DNA from 4 places in the Anaerotruncus rubiinfantis genome. Region 2 is predicted to be linked to each of the others. Evidence: predicted binding sites of a transcription regulator. Region 2 holds the regulator's gene; each other region holds the start of a gene.
What was found. Region 2 encodes LexA, which represses DNA repair genes until DNA is damaged. Its sites were predicted from a motif close to CNAACANNTGTTNG; they were not measured.
Positions count from the first base shown of each region.

Region 1: BN4275_RS14625 (four-carbon acid sugar kinase family protein) is a predicted target of LexA. The motif match lies at 2,247-2,260, and genes of this name have one in related genera.
Region 3: dinB (DNA polymerase IV) is a predicted target of LexA. The motif match lies at 1,935-1,948, and genes of this name have one in related genera.
Region 4: BN4275_RS13795 (putative DNA modification/repair radical SAM protein) is a predicted target of LexA. The motif match lies at 3,322-3,335, and genes of this name have one in related genera.

Region 1 covers NZ_FKLA01000009.1:1,902,252-1,907,261, forward strand. The annotation lists gene BN4275_RS14615 (TRAP transporter substrate-binding protein) at 1-297, opposite strand, end outside; gene BN4275_RS14620 (class II aldolase/adducin family protein) at 363-965, opposite strand; gene BN4275_RS14625 (four-carbon acid sugar kinase family protein) at 979-2,214, opposite strand; gene BN4275_RS14630 (DeoR/GlpR family DNA-binding transcription regulator) at 2,441-3,226, opposite strand; gene BN4275_RS14635 (JAB domain-containing protein) at 3,448-4,134, opposite strand; gene pyrE (orotate phosphoribosyltransferase) at 4,173-4,763, opposite strand; gene BN4275_RS14645 (RluA family pseudouridine synthase) at 4,906-5,010, shown strand, end outside.
Region 2 covers NZ_FKLA01000009.1:178,932-183,941, forward strand. The annotation lists gene BN4275_RS16995 (GmrSD restriction endonuclease domain-containing protein) at 1-780, shown strand, start outside; gene BN4275_RS06240 (heparan-alpha-glucosaminide N-acetyltransferase domain-containing protein) at 1,272-2,033, shown strand; gene BN4275_RS06245 (SH3 domain-containing protein) at 2,084-2,842, shown strand; gene lexA (transcriptional repressor LexA) at 3,121-3,693, shown strand; rRNA gene rrf (5S ribosomal RNA) at 3,730-3,846, opposite strand; tRNA gene BN4275_RS06260 (tRNA-Asn) at 3,850-3,925, opposite strand; rRNA gene rrf (5S ribosomal RNA) at 3,963-4,079, opposite strand; tRNA gene BN4275_RS06270 (tRNA-Glu) at 4,096-4,170, opposite strand; tRNA gene BN4275_RS06275 (tRNA-Lys) at 4,412-4,487, opposite strand; rRNA gene BN4275_RS06285 (23S ribosomal RNA) at 4,701-5,010, opposite strand, start outside.
Region 3 covers NZ_FKLA01000009.1:846,275-851,284, forward strand. The annotation lists gene BN4275_RS09630 (Mrp/NBP35 family ATP-binding protein) at 1-451, opposite strand, end outside; gene BN4275_RS09635 (GNAT family N-acetyltransferase) at 520-1,107, opposite strand; gene BN4275_RS09640 (YczE/YyaS/YitT family protein) at 1,241-1,924, opposite strand; gene dinB (DNA polymerase IV) at 2,094-3,338, shown strand; gene BN4275_RS09650 (hypothetical protein) at 3,430-3,999, opposite strand; gene BN4275_RS09655 (4Fe-4S binding protein) at 3,996-4,196, opposite strand; gene BN4275_RS09660 (substrate-binding domain-containing protein) at 4,848-5,010, shown strand, end outside.
Region 4 covers NZ_FKLA01000009.1:1,736,796-1,741,805, reverse strand. The annotation lists partial or broken gene feoB (ferrous iron transport protein B) at 1-722, opposite strand, end outside; gene BN4275_RS13805 (FeoA family protein) at 742-981, opposite strand; gene BN4275_RS13800 (TIGR03915 family putative DNA repair protein) at 1,189-2,016, opposite strand; gene BN4275_RS13795 (putative DNA modification/repair radical SAM protein) at 1,995-3,305, opposite strand; gene BN4275_RS13790 (Sapep family Mn(2+)-dependent dipeptidase) at 3,505-4,773, shown strand; gene BN4275_RS13785 (OPT family oligopeptide transporter) at 4,907-5,010, shown strand, end outside.

The DNA of each region.
Region 1 (5,010 bases), 1.7 Mb from region 2:
ATTGCCCAGCGAAGCAGCCGCAATCACGTCGGCCTTATAACGGCCTTCGGTTTTTTCTGCAATCAGTTCTGCAAAACGGTCGACATACGGCGCGCGCGCACCTGTGACGTCAGCGGTAACGGTGAAGGTCACCGCATCAGCCGGTGCAGGGTCGGACTGTGCTGGCGCGGCGTCCCCAGCCGAAGCGGCTGGGGCGGGAGCTGCGGAGGATGCGCTTTCCGAACCTCCACAGGCAGCCAGAGAACCAACCAGCATGGTCATTGAAAGTAACACCGCGAGTATTTTCTTACTGTTCATCAAATTTTTCTCCTTTTCTTTTTTATGTCAGACGGCGGGATTTTCCGCCGTCACATATACAGACTTTAATTACGGCGGGCAGCCTCCACCCAAAGCGCGATTTTTGACGTGTCCTCCAAGAGCTCCAGCAGACAAAAACATTCTTCCGCTTCCCTGCCCAGAACCAGTACGCCATGCGCTTTCATCAAAAAGGCAAAGGTGTCCGGATTTTCGCGAACCGCTTTTTCGACGTTTGCAGCCAGCTCCGGGGTCCCTGGCCAGGCTTCCGGAATGGTCGGAACCCGCACAAGCTTCATCTGTGCCGAATCGGTGAGCATCGGCAGTTCCTTATTGAGCAGGGTAAATGCGACACTGCTGCTTGGATGGGCATGGATAATAAAGTTGACCTCCGGTCGATAACGGTAGACACTTTTGTGAAACGGGGTCTCTTTTGAGGGCCGCAGCCCTTCCCGGCCCGCGAGCGGGCTGCCGTCCGGCCCACAAAACACCACCCCTTCCCGATCGGCCGACCGAAGCGCGACATTGGTGCCGGTGATCAAAAAGTTTTCGCCGCACCGGGCGCTGATATTGCCGCCTTCGGCAGAAACAAGTCCGCGCTCATAAACCAGCCTGGAATATTCGCACACTTCTTTCAATTGTCTGGGATAGTCCAATTCAAACTCCCACATAAGCAAACCTCTCCTATTCCTGCGGCTCCCAATTGCAAAGCATCTTTTCAAGTGAATCGATACTTCCGACGCTGCCGCCCTTTATTGCAAATTCTTTCCCTGCGAGTGTCCCATCAAGGATTTCCCCCTCGGCAACGCCCGGTTCCAGCTTTCCAGTCAGCCGCATCCGGCCGACCTTGAGACGCGCAAAGATCGACTGCGCGGTTTCGCCGCCGATGACCGCGACGCGGTCAAACACAGCGTTCGCACAGATCCTTTCCGCGCATTCGCCCATGTATTCCATAATCTTTTTGCTGACGCCGGGTTTGTAGGAATACTGTTCCACACGCGGTATGAAGATGACGCTGCCCTGCCGGTTTTTTGCAAGACAATCGGCAACTGCCCGGTCCTTAGCCGTTTCGTCCCCGTCGAGCAGGGCATCTATGTTCAGTTCGGAAATAAGCAGCCCATTCTCGTGGGATTTGGTCACCTGTTTTTGGGCCATATCGTATGCCGAGGCACAAAAGCAGAGGCTTTTTACCCGCCGTTTTTGAAAAACATGCGGCTGGGGAGCGCCGTACAGATAGGTTGCAAGCCCATCCGCCAGCCCCAGTGAGCCGGTCCAGAACACCTGCGGATAAAGCGGCACCAGCGTTTGCAGGATATTTAAAGTATCCTCCCGGGTGACCGCGTCAAAAACAATGATGCGATGATCCGCCGCAACCTGTTCCGCGGTCTTTTGCGCGAGCATGCCTCCCTTGAGCGCGTCGATATCCACCAGCCCGACCGAAAAGCGCGTGTGCTCTTCGAGGATTTCGGGAATATAGGATTTGGTGGGCGGCATCACAGGATCTTTTGCGTAGAGGGATTTGTGCAGGATCTCGCCTTCGCAGTACTGGTTGCCGTACAGCGTGAATGTACCGAGATCCGGGGCATTGTCCACAATGAAGCAGCGGTAATCGGGCATCGCCTCCAAAAGCCCTTCCAGCTCGTAGGCATCGTTCCCGCGGAATCCGGTTCCAATCTTTTTCATGAACATCTGTGGACCAAGCCTCTGGATTTTCTCACAGACAGAATAGTGCCGTTCTTTGGCGACCGCGCCGTCTGTGTTTCGCGAAGAAAGGTTGACCGCGACGATTTCCCCACCCCTCCGCGCAATCTCTTCCTCTGCGTTTGTGAAGATCGTGAGCTCCTGACCGCGTTCCGTATAGTAACTGCCGGAGTCAGCAGCACCGCTCAGATCGTCGGTTATCATTGTCAGGTAAACCATATTCGTCTTTCCCCCAAGTGTCCTGAAAAATATGAAAAAATGTTCGAATAAACATATTTTTATAATCACTGTTCATTGTTTGATTTAATAATAACATTAACACTGCTTTTGGTCAATAAAAAAACGGCCGAATTGGCCGTTTTCACAATTATCAATCTTTAATTTTATTGCTTCCCTATATTTTCAACACGTTTATAGTTCGATCAAACATTTATATAAAGACAAATTACCGTGCGATATGCAATTCAATTCCTTTTTCTTCCAGCATTCGCCGCCATTCCTGTGGAATGCCTGCATCGGTGACAATTGCATCGATTTCATCAAGCGATGCAATGAACGACGCCTGCACCTTGCCGAACTTACTCGAATCCATCAGCAGGATGCACACCGCCGAAGATGCAATTGCGGCGCGCTTGTTGTCCACCTCGTGTGAATGGATACAGGTGACCCCCAGCGTTTCATGAAATCCGGATGCGGACAAAAACATCTTATTTGCGCGGATACTACGGATGAACTCGACATTTTCCTTGGAGGTAAACATCTGGTCCTCCGGATGGTAATACCCTCCCGCAAAGATCAAATTTATATCGCTGGCGCGGCGCAGCTCATTAAGAATATTAAAATTATAGCAAAGAACCGTGATCTTTTCCTTGTCGACCAGATGCTTTGCGAGCTGTGTGTTTGTTGTGCCGCTGTCCACAATCAGAATATCGTGCGGATCGACAAGCGATGCGGCATACCGCGCGATACTTTCCTTCTCCTTCAAGTTGCGGATCTGTTCATAAGCGATGTCGTAAAATCCGCCGCTTTCAATCTGAACCTTCTTATAGTTTTGCAGCGTCGCGCGGCCATAGCTGCGCTCAACCGCATTGTTTTTTCGAAGCTGTTCCAGATCGCGCCGAATCGTCATCTCCGAAACCTCAAAGGTCTCGGCCAGTTCTTTCACCGACATTGTTTTATTCTCGTCGAGCAGCTCGATGATCTTTTGCATCCGGATATTCTTGTTGTTCATTTTTGCGCCTTCATCCCACTATTTATTGTTTGATTGATATTATAACGGAAAATGAATACAGAAACAACATCTTTTTTGAATAACTTCTTTTGTTTTAAATGCTCATTTCTCACCGCCAAGCTTCGCAGCTATTATACCCCATTATGTCCACATCCGCAAATGCGAAATCGGTTGGAAAAAGAGATGGAAAAAATCCTCCGCGTGTCAAACGCGGAGGACCTTCATCCTTCAAAGGAAAAATATCCGGAATCTCGCAGGGAAACATAATCCGAACCTGCAAAAATAAAGTGGTCGAGCAACCGGATTTTCGCCACTGCCAGCGCATCATATACCGCCTTGGTCGAGGCCATATCCGCATTTGACGGAACAGCAATCCCATTTGGATGGTTGTGCGCCAGAATCACCGAAACCGCCTGGGTACGCATCGCAATCTCCAGAATGTTGCGGGTATACATCGGCGCGGAATTGATGCTGCCCTCAATCACAAAGTCGGCATAAACCACGCTTCCCTTGCTATCGAGGCAAAGCAAAAAAATCTGCTCCTTCGTGCGGCCGACAAATTTTGGCTGTAAAAACGTCCCGATCGCTTCTATACTGGTGAGCACAAGACCTTTCTGATCGAAATCGTCAAGATATCTTCTGGAAAGATCCGGAATCAACTTGAGAAGCGTCGCGGTGTTGGCGCTGATCCCCTTCACTTTGCAAAGATCGCCAAAGTCCGCATTGAACACACCGGAAAGCGAACCGAATTCACGGATCAACCGGTGTGCCAGTTCATTTGTATCCCGCTGCGGGATCGCATAAAAAAGCAGAAGCTCCAGCACGTTATGCGGCTCAAAATTATCCAAACTGTCCCGCAGGAACCGGTCTTTTAGCCGTTGTCTGTGTCCGTCATGCAAGCCAGGCATCCGCTCACCACCGTTGTCCGTTCATTTTGTCAGGCTGTTTATTTCGCCCCCGGGGCTTTCCTGCTGCCGGGTTTCACAGCCGGAAGCTTTCCTTCCCTGCAAAGCGGGCATTCGTCCGCCTCCCAGGAAACGACTTCAGTCGGATAGACCGCTTTGAACGGTACGCCAAAATCGACCTGCCCGTTGCTGCGGTCCACGATTGAACCAACACCAACCACAACGCCGCCCGCCGCCTTGACCAGCTCGATCACCTCTTTGACCGAACCGCCCGTGGTGACAACGTCCTCCACAATCAGGCAACGCATGCCAGGCGTGATTGCAAAGCCGCGGCGCAGCTCCATTTTGCCGTCAACACGCTCGGTAAAGAAGTTTTCACAGCCAACGTGGCGGCTGACTTCATAAGCCATCTGGACGGCGCCCATTGCAGGCCCAATGACCACGTCGATCTTTTCATCTTTGTACAGTTCAGCCAGCGCCGCACAGAGTTCCTCACTGTATTTTGTGTGTCGGAAAATCTTCGCACACTGCATATATTTGTTGGAATGCCGTCCTGAGGTCAGCAAAAAATGTCCCTCCAAAAGTACGCCGGATTCCTTCAGAATTGCTTCTACCCGTTCCCGTGTGATCACGCTTTCAACTTCCTCTCTGTTGCAATAATCGATGGATTCCAAATTATTATACCAAAATCCGCCTTATTTGCAAATAGTCTCTATTGAAATATCCACTCCTGTGTTATAATTATTTTCAGCCAAGATGCCGATGGAGGATATTATGAAAGAATTTCTAATCAAGCAAAATGACGCTGGGCAGCGTTTGGACAAGTTTCTCACCAAGGCCGTCCCCCTGCTCCCGCAGGCGCTGCTCTATAAATACATC
Region 2 (5,010 bases):
AAGGGTATCTTTACAGAAGTGCAGGGAGCAATACGAAACAATCAAATACCTGTAGGCATACTACTTTATAAAGAAGATACGGCACTTTTTGACTATACACAAAAAAGGTCCACTCTAAAATCACCGCAAGTTGTGAGTTTATTGCTGCAAATTAAGAGTAAAATTAAAAACTATAATTACACAATCAATTCGGCTGAAGACTTATCGGAAGATGAGCAAATAGAGTGGTTTGAGGTCTTGAATAATGCAGGTAGTAGAGTGAGCATTATTCAGATGCGTTTTTCAAAATTAAAAGCACATGGTATTGACATTTATACACAATATACAAACCTGTTTCGGAGCAAATTGTCAGAGGTGGGCTATGATAATTTCTTTACTCCTCAAAAAACGACTGTGTCTTATCCGATTGCGGCACTAAACCCCGCATATGAGATAGTAACAGGACGTGCCCATTCCAATAATTACGCACCCATGCCATCTGATACAAAAGAAAATCAGCTTTGCAGCCTCACACCAGAGGAGTTAAACAAGTGTTTCTCTTTGACTTTGGAAGCATTGGATGTTGTATTAGATTTTCTTGATAACAACGAGCTGAAAAAGCCAGACAGAATCGATTATATTAATTATTTGCTTGGTTTTTTTGTGTTTAATGGGTTTGACATCAACGATGAAACAAGAGACTTTTTAATCAAATGGTATGATGATGTAGACTTTACTAATAAATCCAATACAGATAGACGCGATATTTTTAATGATTTAATTTCGAAAAAGGCAAAATGACAAGAAAGGCATTGTATCCTCATTGGATACAATGCCTTTCTTTGCACCCTGTATGGCAGCTACCCTATTTCAGTTTGTTGTGATACTGTTTTATGAGTAGCTACCATTGGCCGTCCTTTTTTTACCAATGTAAAATTCCATAAAATTACTTTTGCCGGACGGCATCCTGTGGTATAATAGCCGCAGAGCGGCTATTATACCGGGTTTATGGCCAGGCAGATGCGTCGGCAAAGCCGGCTCCCTGCCCGATGGCCTATTATCCCACTGCGCGCTTCGCACTTGTGGTACAATCGCCGCAGAGCGGTTATTATACCGGTTTATGGCCAGGCAGATGCGTCGGCAAAGCCGACTCCCTGCCCGATGGCCTATTCTCCCAGCTTCTACGCAGGACGATCCGCGCCTTTGGCGCTGCCGCCTCTTTCCTGCCATAATCCCGTAAGTTTCCGGACAGGCAGATCCATATCCAGGCAAGATAAAGGAGTCAAACGCCAATGTATGAAAAACGCCCGAGCCGCCGTGTCGGCGCGCTCGACGAGCTGCGCGGCCTGCTGATCCTGCTGATGGTCTATTATCACGGCGCCTATGATGCGGCCGTAATCTTTGGGGCGGATTTCCCGTTCTTCTTCTCCAGGCCAATGCAGTGGCTGCAAACTTTTATCTCTTGTGGGTTCATTATTATCTCCGGGATGTCCGCCCGTTTTTCCCGCAACAACCTGCGCCGTGGTGTGCAGGTGCTGGGACTTGGGCTCCTGCTGACCGCCGCGACTCTTTTTGTGATGCCGGATCAGCGGGTGATGTTCGGTATCCTGCATTTTCTTGGAAGCGCGATGATCCTGTTCGCGCTCTTTGAAAAGCAGCTCGATAAAATCCCCACCGTCCTCGGCGCGCCGCTGTTTGTGGCCATCTTCATCCTGACTCTTTATGTTCCGCGTGGGATGCTCGGGTATCCGCCGTTCTGGACCCCGCTTCCGGACATGCTCTATCAAACTGGCTTTCTCTTTCCGCTGGGATTCCCGTCGGACGGATTTTTCTCCTCCGACTATTTCCCGCTTATCCCAAATCTATTCCTTTTCTTTGGCGCTACTTACCTTGGTGTCTACGCCAAAAACGGTCAGATTCCGGAATTTTGCTATCGGACCCGGTTTTCCTGGTTGGCATGGGTTGGACGGCACACGATCTGGGTCTATATGCTGCATCAGCCGATTGTGTATGCGTTTTTATGGATTTATTTCCGTCTGTTCCCAGCGGCCTAGCCATGCGGTTCCGCGGCAAAATCCAGTTTTTGAAAGGATGATGACCGGCTGTGCGTAAAGTCCTTCTGATCTGCTTATCCATCCTCTTGCTTTCCACAAGTGCCAGCGGCCGGATTGCCGCCGCGGAACCGGTTTTGATGCCCGGAATGTCCTGTCTCGCGCTCTATGAAGATTTTTCAAGCCGCTTGGCAAGCGGACAGATCATTCGCACCGAAATTGGGTTTGATTCCCTTTATGACTTTGTAAGTTACACCCAGGAGGAAATCTCCTTTCATAATAACGATAACGGCAAGTTGGAATTGACCTATCGGTCCCGGCAGCCGTTTGTATTCTGGCACTATCCGCAAGCGGATTATTATGATGGCAACAACTATTATTATTCCTACAACGGCGATTGGTTCATCGATCTGCACAACCGGTTCACCGAGCATCTGCGTCAGGATTTCATGGGTATTCCTACTTTCATCCTGGAGGATTATCCCATCGTGCGGGACGAGGTATTTTATCAGGACTTTTCCTTCTTTGGCTATCTGACCACACAGGCGCCTGGTTCTAACCGGCGGTATACGCTAACCGCAAAGATCAGCCTGGACGGAGACTTCGAATCGATCGGGATTACAATTTCGGAGCTTGACCAGAATGGTGAAACCCATTACCAGCATTATTATCGGATCGTCTACAGCGATGTCAATGCAGAGCTGAAAATTACGCCGCCTCCAGATTTGGATAAGGCGGGACTGGAGCTGCTGAAAGAAAATTTGGAAAAAGGAAAAGGACCGGATGCGGCACATCCGGTCCAATCTGTTTGAGGTGTGTTTTGAGGAGGGTAGAGATACTCAAAATGTTTGCGGCTTATCTTGAGTACAGTTTTATTATACCCCTTCTTTTCCAAAAGTTGTGAATGACTTGTGTCCTAATTTTAAAAAATTGTGCTATTTTCTCTGAATAAACTATTGATAGTGGAGAAATTTGTCTTTTCCTTCCGGCGCTTTTACGAACGTTTGTTTGTCATTCTCTTCAAAAAATGATATACTATTCTCAGAGACATTTGGAGCAACCACATAAAGGAGGGCGTCCCATGCGGGAACTGACCGAAAAAGAAGCCTCTATATTTGATCTGGTACGCCAGTCGATCGACTGCGGCGTAGTCCCAAGCGTGCGGGAAATTTGCACGCGCCTCGGGATTAAATCCACTTCCACCGTCCACCGCTACCTGAACAGCCTGGAGGAAAAGGGCTATATTCTGCGTGACCACAACCTCAACCGGTCAATCCGGTTGTCGAATGCCCAGGTGGCGCGCGTCCCGGTCGTTGGGGTGGTCACCGCCGGGCAGCCGATTCTTGCCGTCGAAGCAATTGAAGATTATATCCCTGTTTCGCTGCCGGGCGATGCGAAAGAGCTCTTTGCGCTTCGGGTGCGCGGGGAAAGCATGATCAACGCGGGCATCCTGGACGGCGATCTTGTGATTGCCCGCCGGTGTACCACCGCACATAACGGAGAAATTGTGATTGCGCTGATCGATGATGAAGCGACCGTCAAACGGTTTTACAAGGAGAATGGCGGTTATCGCCTGCAGCCGGAAAATGACACCATGCAGCCGATCCTGACCGACCATGTGGCGATTCTGGGGCGCGTAGTGGCTCTGCAGCGGGAGTACTGAAAAAAAGATCCCATCCTTACGGATGGGATCTTTTTATACTGGCATCGACCTATTTTCCCGGGACGTCACCATCCAAGTATCTTCGGCACCGCTGAGCTTAACTACTGTGTTCGGAATGGGAACAGGTGGGACCTCAGCGTCATAAACACCAGTAATTGGCTCCCCCTGTCTGGCTCGAACAGACGACCCTGCGGTTAACAGCCGCATGCTCTACCGACTGAGCTAAGGAGGAATATAAACCACAGCAGAGTCACCCCTGCTGTGGTCAGAGCTGGCATCGACCTATTTTTCCAGGGCGTCACCACCCAAGTATCTTCGGCACCGCTGAGCTTAACTACTGTGTTCGGAATGGGAACAGGTGGGACCTCAGCGTCATAAACACCAGCCAATATGCAATTAAAATGGTGACCCGTGCGGGAATCGAACCCGCGTTACCGGCGTGAGAGGCCGGTGTCTTAACCGCTTGACCAACGGGCCATGGACAGCCTTCCCAGCCCTGCTGGACCGGAGCGCCCTTCGGGCGACGGCTGTTCAAAAGGGGTTACATACCCCCCTTTGGATCCCCCGTTGGGTGTCGTCTGCGACGACCCGCCGCCTTCGGCCGCGGATTCGGGATAAGGTGTGCCTGCGGCACAGAATGCCTTCTAAAAGCTTCCTCTATCTATGCGGTGCTTTCCCCTTCCGGGCTTTCTGCCCTCCGGTCACACCTCTCACTTTCTGGTGCGCCATCAGGGACTCGAACCCGGGACCCGCTGATTAAGAGTCAGCTGCTCTACCAACTGAGCTAATGGCGCATATTGGCGGCCTTCCCAGACTCTGTCCGGAGCGGCTTCGCCGACGGCCGCTCAAAGGGTTCCACCCTTTGGATCCTGGCTTGTGTCGTCTGCGACGACCCATGGCCTTTGGCCATGGATTTGGAATTCGGTGTGCTGCGCACATCCTTCGTGCGCCCCGCACCCTCAAAATCGAACAATGAAAACTTCATACCCTGCGAGACCAAAATTCGCTTGGTCAAGCCCTCGACCGATTAGTATCACCTTGCTGCACGTGTCGCCACGCTTCCACATGTGACCTATCAACCTTGTAGTCTTCAAGGGGTCTTACCTGGTTATCCAGTGGGATATCTTATCTTAAGGCCGGCTTCACGCTTAGATGCCTTCAGCGTTTATCCGATCCGCACTTAGCTGCCCAGCTGTGCCGTTGGCACGACAACTGGTGCACCAGAGGTGCGTCCATCCCGGTCCTCTCGTACTAGGGACAGCTCCTTTCAAATATCCTGCGCCCACGACAGATAGGGACCGAACTGTCTCACGACGT
Region 3 (5,010 bases), 670 kb from region 2:
CAACAAACAGGTAATCCACATCGTTCCAGATCACATCGGTCCAGAACTGTTTGACCACGCCGGCAATGGCCGGACCGCGCCAGATGACAGGATCGCTCTCGTTCTCAAGCAGCAGATTGATCGAGATAACGTCGATGCCGGTTTTGCTCTTGACCGGGTAGATCCCCTCCGGACCGCCTTCGGCGCGTTCATGCAGGCCGAACGCCTTGGGGATCGACGGGCCGGTGATATCCGCGTCCATGATTGCGGTGTTGTAGCCGCGGCGGTTGAGGAGCACCGCGAGCATCGAGGTGACAAGGGACTTGCCGACGCCGCCCTTACCGCTCACCACGCCAATTACCTTGCGGATACAGCTCAGTTCATGGGGCTTTTCGAGGAAATCCTCCGGCTTCATCTGCCGCTCGCTGCAGTTTTGGCTGCAGGATTCACAATTGTGGTTACATTCGCTCATTTAACAGTACATCTCCTTTTGGAGTATTATCCACACGAATATTAGTATATTGCGCCCTGGACGGTTTGTCAAATCGAAAATCGGCCTTCACAATGCGGTTGCAGGATTGCTTCCAGCGTTTCGCGCGGGAGCTCCCGGATGGGGCGGATGGGTTCAGGCTGTGGTTCATATGGCGCGATCTGCTTTTCAAACCAGACAACGTCGCGCCATGCACCGCACTTGAAGCCCGTGTTCCGGAAAAAACCAGCCCGGGTAAAGCCCATCGAGAGATGCAGCTTTTCGCTTTTCAGGTTTGGCTGGGTGACCACACCGTAAACCGTTTTGATATTCTGCAGCTTCAAAACTTCCATTAAAACCCCATATAATTTCCGACCGAGTCCTTTTGATGTGACGGACGGGTCAAGGTAGATCGAAAGTTCGGCGTTCCACTGGTATGCTTCCCGCTCCATCTGCCGGTGGGCGTAAGCATATCCGACGGCCCGCCCGCCTTCCTCGCAGACCAGGTAAGGATATACGCTGGAAATGGATGCAATCCGCTCGGAAAACGCCTGCTCGGTGGGGAGGGTGTATTCAAAGGTGATTGTGGTTTCGATATACTGCGCATAGATGCGCAGCAATGCCGCGGCGTCATCGGGGGCGGCAAACCGGATTTTCATGAGAATTCCTCCTGGAGATTTCTGGCTTTTATCTTAACACGAAGCGGCGGTCTTGACAAGGCGCGCATGGGAAAAGAGAAGGCGTGAAATGATTGCACATTTCACGCCGTACTGATAAAATAGAAGGGAACGCTCAGGAAGGATCGGGCTGTGCCGCCGGGGCGGCCGGAAAGAGCCGCCAGCGTTCACAGCACAGACAGATGAGATGCTTTTTGAACCAGCCCGCACAGGTCCCCACTGTCAGAGCGGCGACCAGCGTGCCTTCCCGCACGCCCGAAATATGATGCATCGCCAGAAGCGAAATGAGGATCGCCAGGATCACAAGCGTGACATCGCAGCCGGTTTTCGCCTTGCCGAACGCGACGCCCCACTTTTGAGAAATCGCCTTGGCCATCCCGTCCGCCGGGAGGATGAGCGCGTCCGCGACCACCTCAACCGCCACACCGAACCCCAGCGCCGCACATCCGAGCAGAAGCATTGCGATTTGGGACAGATAATTTGGCAGAGGGACTGCGCGCAGAAAATACATATTCAGATCGATCCCGGCGCTGAATACGAGCGTCGCGGGAAGCTGCAGCAGCTGGGTCAGCTCGAAATCCCGCCGGAGGATCGCCGCCTGCACGCCAAGCATCACGATGTTGGTGAGCAGGGTGAAGGTGCCAAGCGACAGCGGGAAGAGAAAGGTGAGCACATAGGCGAGCGAGGAAATCGGGGAGGTGCCGAGCCCCGCGCGGGTGACCAGCGCGACGCCGGCCGCGCAGAAATAAAGCCCGGCGAAAAAGACGGCATAACGACGGAAAAGCTGGGAACGAAGCATTTCAACACCACTAACTAATGTTTTTTATCTCTAAAAAATATTTTTATTAAACTTGTCCGTCTTTATTTTACCACGCCAAAGCAGAAAATAGCAACGAAATAATGACCAAAAAAACCGAAAAAATTTTAATGAAATTGCGAATGTCAAACGGATGGAAAGGAGGCGCGGGATGGATCGGACCATTTTGCACTGCGACTGCAACGGCTTTTACGCATCGGTGGAATGTATCCTGCGTCCCGAATTGCGCGAGACCCCGATGGCGGTCTGCGGAGACCCGGAAAGCCGCCATGGGATCATCCTGGCCAAAAACGAGCTGGCCAAGCGTTATCAGATTCAAACCGCCGAAACGGTCTGGCAGGCCAGGCGCAAATGTCCAGGCCTTACGCTGGTGGCGCCTCATCGGGATCAGTATCAGAAATATTCACGGCTGGTCAACGCGATCTATGCGCGCTATACCGATCAGATCGAGCCGTTCGGCATTGATGAGAGCTGGCTGGATGTGACCGGCAGCCGCGGGCTTTTCGGGGACGGCAAAACCATCGCGGATGAGATCCGGCGGGTGGTGCGCGCCGAACTTGGTCTCACGGTGTCGGTCGGGGTCAGCTTCAATAAGATATTCGCCAAACTCGGCAGCGATTACAAAAAGCCGGACGCCACCACCATTATCAGCCGGGAGAATTTCCGGGAGATCGTTTGGCCGCTGCCAGTGACCGATCTGCTCTATGTGGGAAAAGCTGCGGCGCAGATCCTCCGGCAGGTTGGCATCACCACAATTGGGGAACTGGCGAAAGCCGACCGGGAGGCGCTTTCAAAACGCCTTGGGAAGATGGGTGAGACACTGCACGACTATGCCTGTGGGTTGGAGGACAGCCCGGTGCGCCCGGCGGATGAAGCGCGGGAGATGAAATCGGTCGGAAACGGCATGACTTATAAGCGCAACCTGCACGGGATGGCAGATATCCGGCTTGGCGTACTCACGCTGGCAGATGAGGTTGCCGCCCGGCTGCGGCGCCACGGCATGAAATGCAGGACGGTGGTGGTGACCATCCGCGACCCGGATTTTAAAACAATCACCCGGCAGCGTCCGCTTGAAAAGGCAAGTCATCTGGGCAAAGAACTGTCCGACGCGGCGCTTGCGATTGTCCGGGAGTCGTGGGATCTGCGCAGACCGATCCGGATGCTGACCATCACCGCCGCAAATCTGGTGGAGGATGGGTTGGAAACCGAACAGCTGAGCTTTTTCACTCCGCAGCAGGATGAGCAGGCACGCGAAAAGCAGGAAAAGCTGGAGAACGCGGTGGATGGTATCCGTGACAAATTCGGTAAGAGCGCGATCAGCCGGGCCGGGGTACTCGGCAACGATCTGGGGATCGACCGGCACCGGGAGCTGCCGGAGGGATACAAGGGCCCCTGACCGCGGGATCGATGGGCCGAAAAAGCGTCTTGGGAAACGGCGGGACAGCCGTTTCCCAAGACGCTTTGCAGGTTGCGGTTATTCAGCCGCTTCAGTGTCTTTTCAGCTTGCAGATGGCCTGCGTCATCGTGCCCATCGGACACCAGACGCACCAGGAGCGCGGTTTCCAGAGCAGCATGCTTACCATCCCGAGGATGGTGGAGGTGAGCATCAAGCTGTAAAAACCAAAAGCGAACTGCGCCACCCACGGTGTGACCGCAGTTCCCTGGTAGGCAAAATGCCAGGGCAGCCGGAAGGTCCAGAGCAGGGTGACCGTTTCATGCAGGTTCCGGCTGCCTGAAAATACCAGCCAGGTGGAAAAAAGCATGTTGATAAACATCAAAAGGAAAAAAGTCAAAAAGCCGTAGCGCCACCATTTGGCTCCGATCCAGCCGGGGGTGGGGCGGTTGCGGGACAGGCGGCTGCCAAGCAGTTCGAAGAGCTGGCCGCGCCCGCAGTAACGATTGCAGTACCCTTTTGAACCGCCGAAAACCGCGAAGCCAAGCGGCACCAGAAAACAGATCATTCCCAGCCACGCGAACAGGATGTTGAAAAACCCGAGCGCCAGATAAACGGCAGATGCGACCCAGAGAAAATCGTACCATTTTTTGGATTTTTTCACGCGGTTTCCACCTCCTTGACAGCGATTGCCCCGGCAGGACAGATTTTGGCGCACCTGCCGCACCCGATACAGAGCGCTTCACTGATTGTGGCGACGATGCCGCGCGGAACCGAAAGGGACGCGCACGGGCAGATTTTGATGCAGGCGCCGCAGGCTACGCACCGATCCGGATTGATATTGGCCAGCCGTTTTGCCATGAGATGACTCCCCTTTTCTTTATGCTGAAACCAGCATACCACAGCCTATGCCCTCATTTCTGTGACCAGGTCACAGAAATGAGGAGCGGCCCGCTTCGGAGATCTAATCTGAAGCGGGCCGCTTTTTATAGAAAGCGCGTGTAATCCGCGCCGTTGACTTTTTGGCCTGTCCAACCCGCCGGACCGGTATTCCGACCATCCGGCGGATGAACAGTGATAATCATAAATCCATGGCTTTTGCGGACAGCCAAGGATTGTATCCGCATGTTTGGCGGCAAATGATGGTTGTGATGAGAGGGATAAAATGGTATCACGCTTAAAAAAGAGAGTTTTCAGGGTTATTGCTGCATCGGCATCACCGGCCCTTTCCTTTGGTGTGATTACAGTATAGCGGGACTCTATGAAGCCCGTTTGAAGAATTTTTGACTTTTAACGGGGAAAAATCTGACTAAACTGTTTCGTAAAATTGAACGTTGGACGGATTGCCCAAATATAAAGAGAAATATTCATCGCTTTGACGAATTTTACGTGGATTTTACAGAGCTGAGCTTGTGACTTTACAATGTAAAACTATAATAGCACTCGTACAAAAGAGAATCTGTACGACAAAACAGCAATGAATTTTACATGAAATAAGAAAGGTGAAAAACTATGAAAAGAATTCTTGGCATAACACTTGCGGCAATGATGTCCCTTTCGCTGCTCGCCGGATGCGGCGGCTCCGATGAGCCTTCTTCGAGCACCGCCCCCGCGGCGCCCGCTTCCTCCGCAGCCCCGGCTTCTTCCGAAGCGCCCAAAGGTATGGAAGGCCCGA
Region 4 (5,010 bases), 1.6 Mb from region 2:
TTGAGTGCTTCAATCAGCTGGGTATCCTCAGAAAGAAGCTTTAGGGCGATCCAGCGGGATGGGATTCCCGCTATCTGCAGATCGTCTATAGCGGGCTGCAGCAATGCGATCGCCTGTTCCACCACTTTCGGATATCGCAGACGGCGCGCGGCGCAGTCCGGATGTTCCACAATCTCCCCTACCCGGTCCATCAGCTCTTCCAGACCTTCATGTGAGCGGGCGCTTGTGCCGACCACCGGCACACCGATCTGCTCGGAAAGCTTTTTAAAGTCGATCCGGATCCGTTTTTTACGCGCCTCGTCCATAAGATTCACACAGACGACCACTCGGCCGGTGATTTCCAGCGTTTGAAGGACAAGGTTCATATTGCGTTCAAGGCAGGTCGCGTCGCATACGACAATCACCGCATCCGGGGAACCGAAGCAGATAAAATCCCGTGCGACCTCCTCCTCCACCGAATGGGCCAGAAGAGAATAGGTACCAGGGATATCCACCATAATGTAATCGGTCCCTTTGTGGGTATACCGGCCCTGTGCGTTTGTGACCGTCTTTCCCGGCCAGTTTCCCGTATGCTGGTTTAAGCCCGTCAGTTCATTGAAAACGGTACTTTTTCCCACGTTCGGATTACCCGCGAGGGCAATCACACGCTGCCCTTCTCTTCTGTCAATGATGAATTCGCCGTCCACCGCATGTTTGCCGGTGGAAAAGGATGTCAATCCCACTGTAATTCCCCCTCATGCGTTAGTGATACTGAACCAATATGTTTCTGGAATCCTCCGAACGCAGCGCAATCACAGCCCCGCGAATGTAATATGCGACTGGGTCGCCCGAGGGGCTTTTCTGCAGGCATTCCACATCCGTTCCCTCAATCAGGCCGATATCCTGCAGGCGGCGGCGCATGCTTCCTGTTGTAAAAAGATTGATCACTTTTGCCACGCTGCCTTCTGGGACAGCACTCAGCGGTATCATATCTTGATTCATTGTCATAATCTCCACTCGTAAATTTTTCGGGATGTATTACCCCTTAGTAAGCTATTCAGCCGGAGGCGGGATTGACACTGTCATTCCGCCCTGCCAATAACCGCCCTATTAAAACGCCTGTGTGCAGAAACCGCGTGGCTCGAAGGCATCAGCCACGCGGTTTTCACAGTGATCTTTTATTTTTGGCAATCCGGACGGTGCAGAAATTCATTTGGCCCGCCCTTTCTCTGGAAGCCCGCGCAGCATTGTCCCTTCCAGCGGCCTTGGTGCGCGCGGACTTTCCGGCAGCCCTCGCTTGTCGTACATCTCGGTCATGTGTTTCCAGAAATGCTTTGGCATGTGGTTGCGGCGGCATTCGGGATTATAACGGCCTTCGACGCCGATGGTGTCATAATAATGCCTCCAGAGTTTTCGGAATGCCTGTTCAGTTTCGTCTGCGGGCGGAAGCTCCAGATCCTCCACTTCTTGGATCACAGCCTCATAGGGACGATAAAACAGCGCCTGTCCGTGCGTTCGGTCGAAGATAAGGAAGGTCTCTTCCGGCAGGCGCTCAGCATAGTGCCGCCGGATATGCGGCAGCACCATCGCCTTCGGTTCGATTTCCGACACCAGCGCCCCGTTATAATCCGAAAAGCGCAGGAATTCTTTATAATAATGCGCTTCGTTGCGCACCGCACGTGAAAGCTTAAAAATCCGGTCCACCGCCGGGTCGGCGTACATACCGGTCACCCGTACGCCGCACTGATAGGCGCGGCGTACGAAAGCGCAGATCGCCTCTTCCCGTCCGTCCGCGCCGGAAAGCCAAGCGTCGGACGTCCACCACGGCACCTCCCCGCCGATCTTGAGAAGCGATTTCCAGACCCGCGCGGCATGCGCCTGGTCGGTCATGACCGAATGCACCGGGTAGAGGGAAGGCTCGCCGTCCAGCAGGATTGCCGCCGGGATTTCATGGCGGGTGTAGCTGTCGAAGATACAGCACAGAACCCCGGCAAAGGTTCCGTCAAAGCTGTAAGCTAAATCTGTCCGGTCAGGCATTGGGCAAAATCCTCCTTCGTCGGGCTGCGGTCAAAAAGCGAAAGCTGCTGCGGGGCTTCCTCCGGCAAACGGGCACGCTCGAAGTCACGTTCGGAGATGAGCGCCCGCAAAACCCCGTCAGGCGTGACCTTGAGCCCCTCAGCCATCTTCCCGCGGCAGAGCAGGAAATACTGCGCGCGTTTTAATACCACGCCGATTTTTTTGAGCCCGTCGAAATCGAGCGCGCTGTTCCGGCGCGCCGCGAGAATCCGTTGGGCGCTCTTCACGCCGATGCCCGGGACCCGCAGCAGCATTTCGTACGGCGCGGTATTCACCTCCACCGGGAACTGTTCCATATGGTTGATCGCCCAGTTGCATTTCGGGTCTACCAGGGGATTAAAGCTCTGATGCTGCTCATCGAGCAGTTCAGACGCGTCGAACCCATAGAAGCGCAGCAGCCAGTCGGCCTGATAGAGCCGATGTTCCCGCAGAAGCGGCGGTTTTGTATCGATCGCGGGCAGAAGGCTGTCCGCCTGCACTGGCATATAGGCCGAAAAGAACACCCGCTTGAGGCTGTATTTCTTGTAAAGCCCCTGGGTAAGGTTCAAAATCTGGTAGTCGGTATCCGGAGTCGCTCCGATAATCATCTGGGTGCTCTGACCGGCAGGCGCGAACTTCGGCGCGTGGCGGTAACGGACGAGGTCAGTACTGTTCTGTTTGATGCCGTCGCGGATAAAACCCATCGGGCCCAAGATCGAGTTTTTCGACTTGTCCGGCGCGAGAAGCGCAAGACTCTTCTGGCTCGGCAGCTCGATATTGATGCTCATGCGGTCGGCCAGCATCCCCAGGCGGGTGATGAGCGCGTCATCCGCGCCGGGAATCGCCTTGACGTGGATATAACCGCCAAAGCGGTATTCATTGCGCAGAAGCTCCAGCGCAAGGATCATCTGTTCACAGGTGTAATCCGGGCTTTTCAGAACGCCGGAGGATAGGAACAGGCCTTCGATATAGTTGCGGCGGTAAAACTGGATGGTAAGCTCCGCAAGCTCGCGCGGTGAGAAAACCGCCCGGCGTGTATCGTTCGAGCGGCGGTTGACGCAATATCTGCAGTCATAGATGCAGCTGTTGGTCATCAGAACCTTGAGCAGCGAGATGCAGCGGCCGTCCGCAGCAAAGCTGTGACAGATGCCGGCCTTGACACAGGAGCCGATGCCGCCCTTCTGCGCAGGCCGGTCAACGCCGCTCGAGGTGCATGCGACATCATACTTTGCCGCATCCGACAGAATTTCCAGTTTATCCATAAGCTCCATGGTATCCGCCTCCAAAAGAACATTTGTTCTTTTTACAGTTTATCACGAACCCGCTGTCCTGTCAACGATCTTCACGGAAATGGCCGCTGGGAAGTTTTTTCGCGTCTTTAGGGTTTACAAACGTTTTTGGAGGCAATATAATGATCATGGAACTTTATTGTCTCTAAACAAAGCGAACATCGAAAAAGGGAGCAAAATCATGAAGCAATTCACACTTGACGAACAGGCTTTTCTGCAGGATCTGGCGGGCCTTCTGCGGATCAGGAGCGTCAACGGCGACTGCGGCCCGGTTTCCCCTTTTGCGCCGCTCGGCGAAGGGGTTTCCCGCGCCATCGATTATATGATGGCAATCGGAACCCGTTTTGGTTTCAGGACCAAAAATGTTGATGGCTACTGCTGCTGGATTGAGATGGGTGAAGGGGACGAAATGGCCGGCATTCTCGCGCATCTCGACACCGTCTCGGTCGATGACGGCTGGGCAGCCGAACCATTCGGCGCCACGCTCATTGACGGCTGCATCTACGGCCGCGGCGTGAGCGACGACAAAGGCCCGGCTCTGCTCGCGCTCTACGCAATGAAAGCGGTCGCGGACAGCGGCATAAAGCTCACAAAACGTGTCCGGCTCATCCTTGGCGGCGACGAAGAAGGCGGCGCATGGCGCTGTATGGAGCGCTATAAGCAGACCGAAGAAATCCCGGCCTGCGCCTTTACGCCCGACGCAGCCTATCCGACCACTTACGCGGAGAAAGGAATTCTGCGCGTGCGGATCTTCCGCACACTCGGCGCGGGGATCATGCCGCTTACTTTGTCCTGCGGAAAGGCGATCAACGTCGTGCCCGCGTTCGCTTCGGCGCGCACGGACGGCGTCCTCTACACCGCGGAAGGCAGGGCCGCCCATGCGATGGAACCCCATAAAGGTGACAACGCGCTCTTAAAGCTTTGTAGAAATCTTTCTGAAAACGGGGTCAAACATCCGTTTATCGATCTTTGTGCAATGGCGGACGCCGGTTCGCTCGGCATCGATTTTGAGGACGAAGCTTCCGGCAGGCTCACCATCAACCCATCGATTGCAAAGGTTGACGAAACCTCCGCCGAGCTTTCCTGCGACATCCGCGTACCGGTCACGGTGGGAACCGAACGGGTACTGGAAGCGATCGCCAGAGCGGTTGCGCCGCTCGGATTCTCTGTGGAGGAAACGAGCTGCACCCCACCGCTTTATGTAAAGCGGGATTCCGACCTCGTGCAAAAATTGCAGGAGGTCTATCACGCCTGCACCGGTTATGACGATCCGCCCGCGATGACCGGCGGCGGAACCTATGCGCGTGCCTTCCCGAATGCGGTTTCGTTCGGCGCTCTTCTGCCCGGCGACGAGATCACCTACCACCAGACCAACGAGCGATGGAAACTCTCTTCGATGCAGAAAAATCTTACGATCATGGCGAATGCCGTGATCGCTCTGGCGCAATAGCGCCCTGCGCCGTTTTCCGGCGCGATATCGTAATTATGAGGATGTGTACCCGTTGAAGAATGAAAACCAGGGAAAACTGATTTTCCTGAAAAATGAAAACGAATTCAAACCTTTTGTTCCGGCTGAGAAGGTCATGCCCGAGTTTACCTTCACATCGGTGCTGCTTGGCTGCCTGCTCGCTGTCGTGTTCGGCGCCGCGAATGCCTATCTCGGCCTGCGTGTCGGCATCACCGTCGC